DNA from 2 places in the Methyloligella solikamskensis genome. Region 2 is predicted to be linked to the other one. Evidence: predicted binding sites of a transcription regulator. Region 2 holds the regulator's gene; the other holds the start of a gene.
What was found. Region 2 encodes PhoB, which activates phosphate uptake and scavenging genes when phosphate is short. Its sites were predicted from a motif close to TGTCATNNANCTGTCAT; they were not measured.

Region 1 (5,005 bases), on a different contig from region 2:
CGACTGGAAAGAGATCTTCCCGCCGGAGCCTAAACCGTAGCACGGTGAGGCCCGGCATAATTTTTCGAACAGCTTCGTAGGAGGAAGCAGGCATGAGTGGCCCATTGAAGCGATATCTGTGCGTCACGCTGTCGATGACAGTGATGGCGTTTTCCGGGGCGGCCTACGCCCAGTCGGAAACCCCGGCAGATCCCACCAAGAAGGAAACAGCCGAAACGACGACCGAGACCAAGAGCGATCGGCCGAACATCCTGCTGATCGTCTCCGACGACACGGGCTGGGGCGATCTCGGCCCCTATCTCGGCGGCAAGGCGCGGGGGATGCAGACCCCGAATTTCGACAAGCTGGCCGAAGAAGGCATGACCTTCACCAATTTCTATGGCCAGCCGAGCTGCACGCCTGGCCGCGCCGCGATCCAGACGGGCCGCATTCCCAACCGGTCCGGCATGACCACCGTGGCCTTCCAGGGCCAGGGCGGCGGCTTGCCGGCAGCGGAATGGACCCTGGGCTCGGTTCTCAAGAAGGCCGGCTACGACACCTACTTCACGGGCAAGTGGCATCTTGGCGAAGCAGACTACGCGCTACCGAACGCGCAAGGCTACGACAAGATGAAATACGCCTTCCTGTATCACCTGAACGCCTACACCTATGGCGATCCGAAGTGGTTCCCGGCCATGGATCCCAAAGTGCGTGAGATGTTCCAGAAGGTGACCAAGGGGGCGATGTCCGGCAATGCGGGCGAACCGGCCAAGCAGGTCTTTTCGGTGAACGGCGAGTATGTCGATACGCCGGAGGAAGGCGTGGTGGGCATCCCCTATCTCGACGCCTATGTAGAAGAAGCGGCCACCGAATTTCTCGAGGACGCGGCAAAATCCGACAAGCCTTTCTTCATCAACGTCAACTTCATGAAGAACCACCAGCCGAACATGCCGGCACCGGAGTTCGAGCATAAGTCGATCTCGAAATCGAAATATTCGGATTCGGTCTACGAGCTGGATACCCGGGTCGGCCGGCTGCTGAAGAAGCTCGACGAGCTCGGCATGGCGGAGAACACCATCGTCTTCTACACGGTCGATAACGGCGCCTGGCAGGATGTCTATCCCGACGCCGGCTACACGCCGTTCCGCGGCACCAAGGGTACCGTTCGTGAAGGCGGCAACCGCGTGCCGGCCATCGTGCGCTGGCCCGGCAAGGTCGCGGAAGGTGTGGTCAGCGACGACATCTCCGGCGGTCTCGACCTCATGGCCACGTTCGCCTCGGTCGCCGGTACCGAGCTGCCGAAAGAGGACCGGGACGGCAAGCCGATCATCTTCGACAGCTACGACATGACGCCGGTTTGGACCGGGTCGGGCGAAGCGCCTCGGGACCAGTGGTTCTACTTCACCGAGAACGAGCTTTCGCCGGGCGCGATCCGCTACCAGCAGTACAAGTTCGTGTTCAACATGCGCGGCGACGACGGTCAGCAGACCGGCGGACTTTCGGTCGACACCAATCTCGGCTGGAAGGGCGCGGAGAAGTACGTGGCAACGATCCCGCAGCTCTACGACCTGCGGGCCGACCCGCAAGAGCGCTACGACATCTTCATGACCAACTTCACCGAGCAGAGCTGGGCGGCGGTGCTCGGCAACGAGGAGCTCGCGAAGCTTATGAAGACCTATGTCGAGTATCCGCCCCGCAAGATGCAGAGCGAGACCTATACGGGCCCGATCACCCTCTCCGGGTATCAGCGCTTCGATTGGGTCCGGAAGCAGCTTGAGAAGGATGGGGTGAACATTCCCATGCCCACGGGCAACTAAGGCGCAAGATCAAAGCACCCGAGAAGGGCCGGTCCGGAAACGGGCCGGCCTTTTTTTTATGCCTCTTTTTGGCGTCACGCGGACCGAACTCCGGCGTAGTATTCACCACTCGAGGTTGTTTCTCGGGTTCCACGCAAGGAGCAGCATGATGACCCTCAACATGGAAAAACTGGAGCCCCTGCTCCACACGATGGTGCAGGAGCTGGGGGCGGCCGCAACCGCCGCGCTGGTTCTGATCGGCGACAAGCTCGGGCTCTATGCGGCGCTCGCCGAAGGCGGACCGTTCAGCCCCCAGGAGCTTGCCGACGAGACGGGCACGAACGAGCGCTATATCCGCGAATGGCTCGCCTGCCAGGCGGCGTCGGGCTACGTGGACTACGATGCAGAAACCGGCGATTTCTCCATGACACCAGAGCAGGCCGCCATCCTCGCCGATCCCGACAGCCCGGTGAACATGACCGGCGGGTTCTATTCCCTGGCGGCGGTCTTCGCCGACGAACCGAAGCTGGTAGAAGCCTTCAAATACGGAAGCGGTATCGGCTGGGGCGATCACAGCGAGTGCCTGTTCTGCGGCACCGAGCGCTTCTTCCGCCCCGGCTACAAGGCCCATCTGGTCAATGACTGGCTACCGGCGCTGGACGGCGTGGTGGATACGCTCAAAGCGGGCGGCAAGGTCGCCGATGTCGGTTGCGGCCACGGTGTCTCGACTGCCGTGATGGCGGAAGCCTTCCCGAAATCGGAGTTCACCGGCATCGATTTTCACGCCCCCTCGATCGAGCACGCCAAATCCCACGCGAACGGCCAGAGCAATCTGAGCTTCGAGGTCGGCCAGGCGCAGGATTTCGAAGGCAGCGGCTACGATCTAGTGACAGTGTTCGACGCGCTACATGACATGGGCGATCCCGTGGGCGTGGCCTCCCATATCCGCAAGACGCTGAAGCCCGGCGGAACGCTGATGATCGTGGAGCCTCTGGCCGGCGACACGCTGGCGGAGAACCTCAATCCCGTGGGCCGGATCTATTACGCCTTCTCGACGAATATCTGCGTGCCGGCTTCGCTGAACCAGGAGGTGGGGGCCGCGCTCGGCGCCCAGGCGGGCGAGAAGCGGCTGACCGAGGTGCTGACCGAAGCGGGCTTCGCAAGCGTACGCCGCGCGGCCGAGACGCCGTTCAACATGATCCTGGAAGCCCGCGCTTAGAAAGAACCAATGCGTCCAGGTGCTGTTTTCGAGCGCCTGCCGAACATGCGGGAATTCCGCCGGGCGCTGCGCTGATGGCTGCGCTTTTGCGCACGCCGCACCACGAGATTTCACCCAACTGTCACCGACGCGATACGGCCCTGTCATGGGCGGCGCCTACGAACGAATGATCTGAATTCGCAATCATCGAGGCAGCTCGATTACAGATCATGATGGTTCGTCTGGACGAGATAAGCGTTCAATATCCCAATGGCGTCAGAGCCTTGAGGAACTGCACGACCGGATTCGGCAAGGGCGAGTTCATCGTTCTGCTCGGCCAGTCGGGGGCCGGGAAATCTACCCTGCTTCGTTGTCTAAACGGGTTGGTGCGACCGACGAAGGGCCGTGTGCTGACGGCCGCCTTCGGCGACATCTCTAGCCCGCAGGCGCTGCAGGCCCATCGCCGGCGTACCGGCATGATCTTCCAAAACCACCACCTAATCGGCCGGCTGAGCGTGCTCAAGAACGTGCTCACGGGCCGGCTCGGCCATCACTCGTCATGGCGCACGCTTCTGCCCCTGCCCCGCGCCGATCAGCAGATCGCGCTCCGTGCCATCGACCGGGTGGGACTCCTCGAAAAGACCCTCACCCGGGTAGACGAGCTTTCCGGCGGTCAGCAGCAGCGGGTCGGCGTGGCCCGGGCGCTCTGCCAACAGCCCCATCTCATCCTAGCCGACGAGCCCGTCGCCAGCCTCGATCCGGCCACGGCCGCCAAGGTGCTCGAGAGCTTGCGGGATATCTGCGCCAAGGACGGCATCACCGCTGTGGTCAGCCTGCATCAGGTCGAGCTGGCGCGGCGCTTCGCCGACAGGATCGTCGGCATGTCGGAAGGCACCATCGTCGCCGACACGACCGCCGCCCAGCTCAACGAGAGAATGATCGACCAGATCTACGGGACCGGTCCGAAGACCGCCCCTGCGAAAGCAACGGAACGGCACGCCGATTCCGACGCGACTGAATCATCCGAACAACAGCCAGCCATGGAGGCAATGCTATGAGACTTGCGACGCTCGCATTCAGCGCCCTCGCCCTGCTCGGGCTTTCGATGCTCCCCGCCACCGCGCAGGAAGCCGATCCCGACACCCTGAAGGTCGCGCTGCTGCCCGACGAGAACGCGGCGACCATCATCAAGAACAACGAGCCGCTCAAAACCTATCTGGAAGACCGGCTCGACAAGAATATCGAGCTCGTGGTCACCACCGACTATTCCTCGATGATCGAAGCGATGCGGTTCGGCCGGCTGGATCTCGCCTATTTCGGCCCGCTCTCCTACACGCTGGCCAAATCCAAATCCGATATCGAGGCCTTCGCCGCGTTTGAGAAGGACGGCGAGACGACCTATCACTCCGTTCTGATCGGCAATAAGGAGGCCGGCGTCACCTCGATTGCGGACGTCGAAGGCAAGGACATGGCCTATGGCGACACGGCTTCGACCTCCAGCCATCTGATCCCCAAATCGATCCTCATGAAGGCCGGGCTCAAGGCGGACGAGAACTACAAGGAGCACTTCACCGGATCCCACGACGCGGTGGCCATGGCGGTGCAGAACGGTCATGCCCAGGCCGGCGGCCTCAGCCAGCCGATCTTCAAGAGCCTAGTCGATCGCGGTCTCGTCTCTAAGGACAAGGTCGTGGTGCTCGAGGTCTCCAAGCCCTTCCCGCAATATCCCTGGACCATGCGGTCGAACCTGGACCCGGAGCTGAAGGAGAAGATCAAGACGGCTTTCTACGAGCTCGACGAAGAGGCCGTCCTTACGCCCTTCAAGGCGGAGGGTTTCAAGCCGGTCGAGGACTCCGACTACGACGTGGTGCGCGAGCTCTCCCAGATCCTGGGCAACGTCCCGACCAACTAAAGGAATAAGGCGCCGGGGGCTCACGTCCCCGGCCCCATTGCCATGTCTCTTTCCAGCTTCGACGAAGACGACATTCTGGCGCGCCAGCGCCGGGACTGGATTGGTGCCGCGGGCCGCGGC
Region 2 (5,005 bases):
GCTCGGTGACCGCCCTGATCGGTCCGTCCGGCTGCGGCAAGTCGACATTCTTGCGCTGCCTCAACCGCATGAACGACGTCATCGACATCGTGAAGATCAAGGGCGACGTCGAGCTCGACGGTGAGGACATCTACGACCCGGACATCGATCCGGTTCAGCTCCGCGCCCGTGTCGGCATGGTGTTCCAGAAGCCGAACCCCTTCCCGAAATCGATCTTCGAGAACGTCGCGTACGGTCCGAAGATTCACGGCACGGCCACGAACAAGAGCGATCTGGAAGAGATCGTCGTGAATAGCCTGAAGCGGGCCGGCCTCTTCGAAGAGGTCAAGGATCGCCTGGACGAGCCGGGCACCGGTCTTTCGGGTGGTCAGCAGCAGCGGCTTTGCATCGCCCGCGCCATCGCGGTGAACCCCGAGGTGCTGCTGATGGACGAGCCCTGTTCGGCCCTGGACCCGATCGCGACCGCCAAGATCGAAACGCTCATGGACGAGCTGCGCGAAAACCTATGCATCGTGATCGTCACCCACTCCATGCAGCAGGCCGCGCGCGTCTCGCAGCGGACCGCGTTCTTCCATCTGGGCAAGATCATCGAGGTCGACGACACGACCACGATGTTCACCAACCCCACAGACGTGAAGACCCAAGACTACATCATGGGCCGCTTCGGCTAATCGACGCGGATCCTAAAGCCAAAAGGAACGGCCTTATGGAAGATCACGAGCATATCGTCAGCGCCTACGAGGAGGAGCTGTCGTCCCTGAACAACAAGATCGCCCGCATGGGCGGTCTCGCAGAGCAGGTGCTCGGCCAGTCCATCGACGCTCTTCAAGGGCGCGACCCGGAGCTTGCCGGCAACACCATTCAGCAGGATGAAGCCATCGACGCTCTGGAGAAGGAGATCGAGGAGCAGGCGATCACCATGATCGCCCGGCGCCAGCCGCTGGCCTACGACCTCCGTCAGATCATGGCGGCCCTGCGCATCTCCTCCGATCTGGAGCGCATCGGCGATCTGGGCAAGAATATTGCCAAGCGTGCGCTCGCTGTCGTCGAGGAACAGCAGCCCAAGCAGCTCATGTTGGGCCTGCGCCATATGGGCGAACTGGCTCTGGAGCAGCTCAAGGAGGTGCTGGACGCCTTCATCGAGCGTGACGCCGATGCCGCCCTGAAGGTCTGGTACAAGGACGAAGAGATCGACGCCATGTACAACTCGCTGTTCCGCGAGCTGCTGACCTACATGATGGAGGACCCGCGCAATATCGGGCTCTGCACACATCTTTTGTTCGGTGCGAAGAATATCGAGCGCGTCGGCGACCATGCGACCAACATCGCTGAGACGGTGTACTTCCTGGTCCATGGCACGCCGGTCTCAGACGAGCGCCCCAAGGGCGACAACACCAGCACCACCTTGCCGCTACAGAGATCAACTGGCTAACAGGCAGGTCGACCATGACCAACGGAACTGGAGCGAAAGTTTTAATCGTCGAGGATGAGGAGCCGTTGGCGCTCCTCCTCCGCTACAATCTCGAGGCAGCTGGCCACAGCGTCGAAGTCGTCTACCGCGGCGACGAGGTCGAGCTGCAGCTTGCGGAGAACTCCCCGGATCTCATCATCCTGGACTGGATGCTGCCCGGGATCTCCGGTCTCGAGCTCTGCCGGCGCATCCGCACCAACCGGGAATCCAGACACATCCCGATCATCCTGCTCACCGCACGCAGCGAGGAGAACGACCGCATCCGCGGCCTGACCACGGGCGCCGACGATTACGTCGTGAAGCCGTTCTCCGTGCCGGAGCTCATGGCGCGGGTGCAGGCCATCATGCGGCGCACCAACCCGGAGCGCATCGCCTCCGTGCTGAGCGCCGGCGATATCGAGCTGGACCGGGTCTCACACCGGGTGACGCGCAACGGCCGCCCCATCCATCTGGGGCCGACCGAGTTCCGGCTGCTTGAGTTTCTCATGCAGAGCCCGGGCCGGGTGTTCAGCCGCGCTCAGCTTCTGGATGGGGTCTGGGGGCGCAATGTCTATGTCGACGAGCGCACCGTGGATGTCCATATCGGCCGCCTGCGCAAGGCCATGATGAACGATTCCGAGCAGGATCCGGTCCGCACCGTGCGCGGCGCCGGCTATGCCTTCTCCGACGCGCTGGAGACGGCTTCAGCTTAAGGCTGCATCGTGGCCTTGATGGTGAGGTCGCTCGCGTAGGCGAGCGCGTCTCGAACCATGTGACCTCTGCGCACTCCGTGCCGGAGGCTGAGTGCTCCTTCGGTGTCAGGATCAAGCCAAAAAAGAAGGCGCCTCGGATGGAGGCGCCTTCTCACTTCCCCGCTTTTTGTGACCGGGCCCGCTGCAGACGGCCCCGGCCGTCCCTCTAACCGGTCGCGGACCGCTTATCGCGCCGCCGCTGCACGGGCTGATAGGCCATGCGCGAATGGTGCTCGCAATAGGGCACGCCGGTGTCGCTCCTGCGTCCGCAAAAATGGAAATCGTCCTCGCCGGGGTCGCCGATGGGCCACCGGCACATATGCTCCTTGAGGCTGAGGATGGTCGCCCGCTCATGCAGCGGGATCACCAGCTCCTCCACCGGCTGCGGCGCGGCCACCGTCTCCGGCTCTTCCTCGAATTCCGGCTTCAATGCCGTCGCGCCCCGCGTGGCGTAGACGACAGTGTTCTGCTTTGGCTGCTGTCGCCGCACCGGCGCTCGCCGAATGCGCGGTGAGCTTGAGCGGGTGGTGGTGGCCCGCGCCGACAGACCCAGCCGGTGCACCTTGCCGATCACCGCGTTGCGGGTCACACCCCCTAAACGCGCGGCAATCTGACTGGCGCTCAGCCCATCGGCCCAGAGCTTCTTGAGAAGCTCCACCCTTTCATCATTCCATGCCATTGATTGTGCCTCCTCGATTTTTTTCGGACTCAGAGTCCGCCCGCAGCCGCGAAAACGGCTGAGGCCATACTCTGATGTACATTTGAGATGGACCGCTCAGATATCGCGAAGGACGCCGCAACATCTTGTGGCCGAGCGGTTTCAACCCTACTAATTCCGGGGTTCGCCAGCAACCGTCCGCCACGGATGAGAGCCGATTTTTCCACCGGAATAGCCAGATTCTGCCATCGCTCGCGGCAGAACTCAATCGATCGTTAACCTCCTGTTAAGAAAGTTTCGTGGGTAACCCGTTGAAGTGTTGGGAAAGCCTGTGCACGAGCGGGGCGCAAATGGGCCCGGAGCCCAGATTGACAGCCAGCGCGGGCAGACCTAAAGCTCTTCTATTCAAAGCCGCCGCCGGGTTCGGCGGCGCTTTTGTTTTGGGCTTTTGCCACCAACGGTTTGCCAGCGAGGGAAAGCCGATGTCGGCCCTCTTTCCGACCTACGCGCGCTCCGAGCTTTCGTTCGAGCGCGGTGAAGGGGCCTGGCTCTTCACGGAGAAAGGCGAACGCTACCTCGATTTCGGTTCGGGCGTGGCGGTGACGGCGCTCGGCCACAGCCATCCCCATCTCGTTGAGGCGCTGAAAGCCCAGGCCGAGAAGGTCTGGCACGTCTCCAACCTGCATCAGATCCCGGACCAGGAACGCCTCGCCGAACGGCTCTGCAAGGCGAGCTTCGCCGACCGCGTGTTCTTCGCCAATTCTGGCGCCGAGGCCAATGAGGCCGCCATCAAGCTGGCGCGGCGCTACCACTACGCCAAGGGCCATCCGGAGCGCACCCGGCTGATCGCCTTCGAAGGCGCTTTCCACGGCCGGACGCTCGCGACGATCGCCGCGGGCGGCCAGGAAAAGCATCTCCAGGGCTTCGGCGAGCCCATGCCCGGCTTCGACCGTCTGCCCGCGGGCGACATCGAAGCGGTGAAGGCCGCCGTCACCGACGAGACCGCTGGCATCCTCATCGAGCCCGTGATGGGCGAGGGCGGCGTGCGCCTGATCGACCCCGGCTTCCTGCGGGATCTTCGCACCCTTTGCGACGAGAAGGGCATCCTTCTGGTGTTCGACGAGGTGCAGACCGGGATGGGCCGCACGGGCCGGCTCTTCGCTCATGAATGGGCGGGCGTGGAGCCCGACATCATGTCCCTCGCAAAGGGGCTGGGCGGCGGCTTTCCGCTGGGCGCTTGTCTGGCGACCGAAGAGGTCGGCAGCACCATGACCCCGGGCACCCATGGCTCGACCTTCGGCGGCAATCCGCTCGCCATGGCCGTCGGCAATGCCGTGCTCGACGTGCTGCTGGAAGACGGCTTCATGGAGCGCGTCTCGGAGACCGCCCTGCGGTTCCAGCAGCGCCTCGCCGCCATCAAGGATGAGCACAGCGATATTTTCGAAGAGGTGCGGGGCCAGGGCTTCCTGCTCGGCCTGAAATGCACGTCATCCGTCCCCAATGGCGATCTGGTAAAGGCGCTTGCCGCGCAGCATCTTCTCACCGTCCAGGCCGGCGACAATGTCGTGCGGCTCCTGCCGCCCCTGATCATCGGCGACGCCGAGATCGATGCGGCCTGCGAGAAGATCGAAGCCGCCTGCAAGACCGTCGCGCCCGCCACCGCGGCGACGGCCTAGCGGCAGCCAGAGAGCAAGAGACCTTAGGCCGAAAGATGCAAAAAGCGACCAGCCAAGCCAGCCATTCGAGTCCGCAGCCAGGGCAGATGAGCGCCGTACGTCACTTCCTGGATATCGACGACTTCGATACCGTGACTTTGAAGGGCATCATCGCCCACGCCCACGAGATGAAGGCGGAGCGCAAAAGCGATCTTGCCCCGCTTCTGCCGGGCGCCGTGCTGGCCATGATCTTCGAGAAGCCCTCCACCCGGACCCGCGTTTCCTTTGAGGTCGCGATCCACGAGCTGGGCGGCAAGGCCGTCGTGCTCAATCCGAACGAGATGCAGCTCGGCCGCGGCGAGACCATCGCCGACACGGCCAAGGTGCTCTCCCGCTACGTCGATGCCATCATGCTCCGCACCGGTCCTCATGAGACGCTGCTGGAGCTGGCCGAGAATGCCGACGTGCCGGTCATCAATGGGCTCACCGG

Region 1: a site for PhoB is predicted at 3,103-3,119, ahead of phnC (phosphonate ABC transporter ATP-binding protein). Genes of this name have one in related genera too.

The regions. Positions count from the first base shown of each region.
Region 1 covers NZ_JBHTJO010000001.1:2,631,548-2,636,552, forward strand. Annotated here, with positions in the region: gene ACFQ2F_RS12580 (HAD family hydrolase) at 1-40, shown strand, start outside; gene ACFQ2F_RS12585 (arylsulfatase) at 93-1,796, shown strand; gene ACFQ2F_RS12590 (class I SAM-dependent methyltransferase) at 1,945-2,994, shown strand; gene phnC (phosphonate ABC transporter ATP-binding protein) at 3,204-4,031, shown strand; gene phnD (phosphate/phosphite/phosphonate ABC transporter substrate-binding protein) at 4,028-4,885, shown strand; gene phnE (phosphonate ABC transporter, permease protein PhnE) at 4,928-5,005, shown strand, end outside.
Region 2 covers NZ_JBHTJO010000002.1:198,893-203,897, forward strand. Annotated here, with positions in the region: gene pstB (phosphate ABC transporter ATP-binding protein PstB) at 1-671, shown strand, start outside; gene phoU (phosphate signaling complex protein PhoU) at 707-1,432, shown strand; gene phoB (phosphate regulon transcriptional regulator PhoB) at 1,447-2,163, shown strand; gene ACFQ2F_RS13955 (GcrA family cell cycle regulator) at 2,369-2,881, opposite strand; gene ACFQ2F_RS13960 (aspartate aminotransferase family protein) at 3,343-4,536, shown strand; gene argF (ornithine carbamoyltransferase) at 4,623-5,005, shown strand, end outside.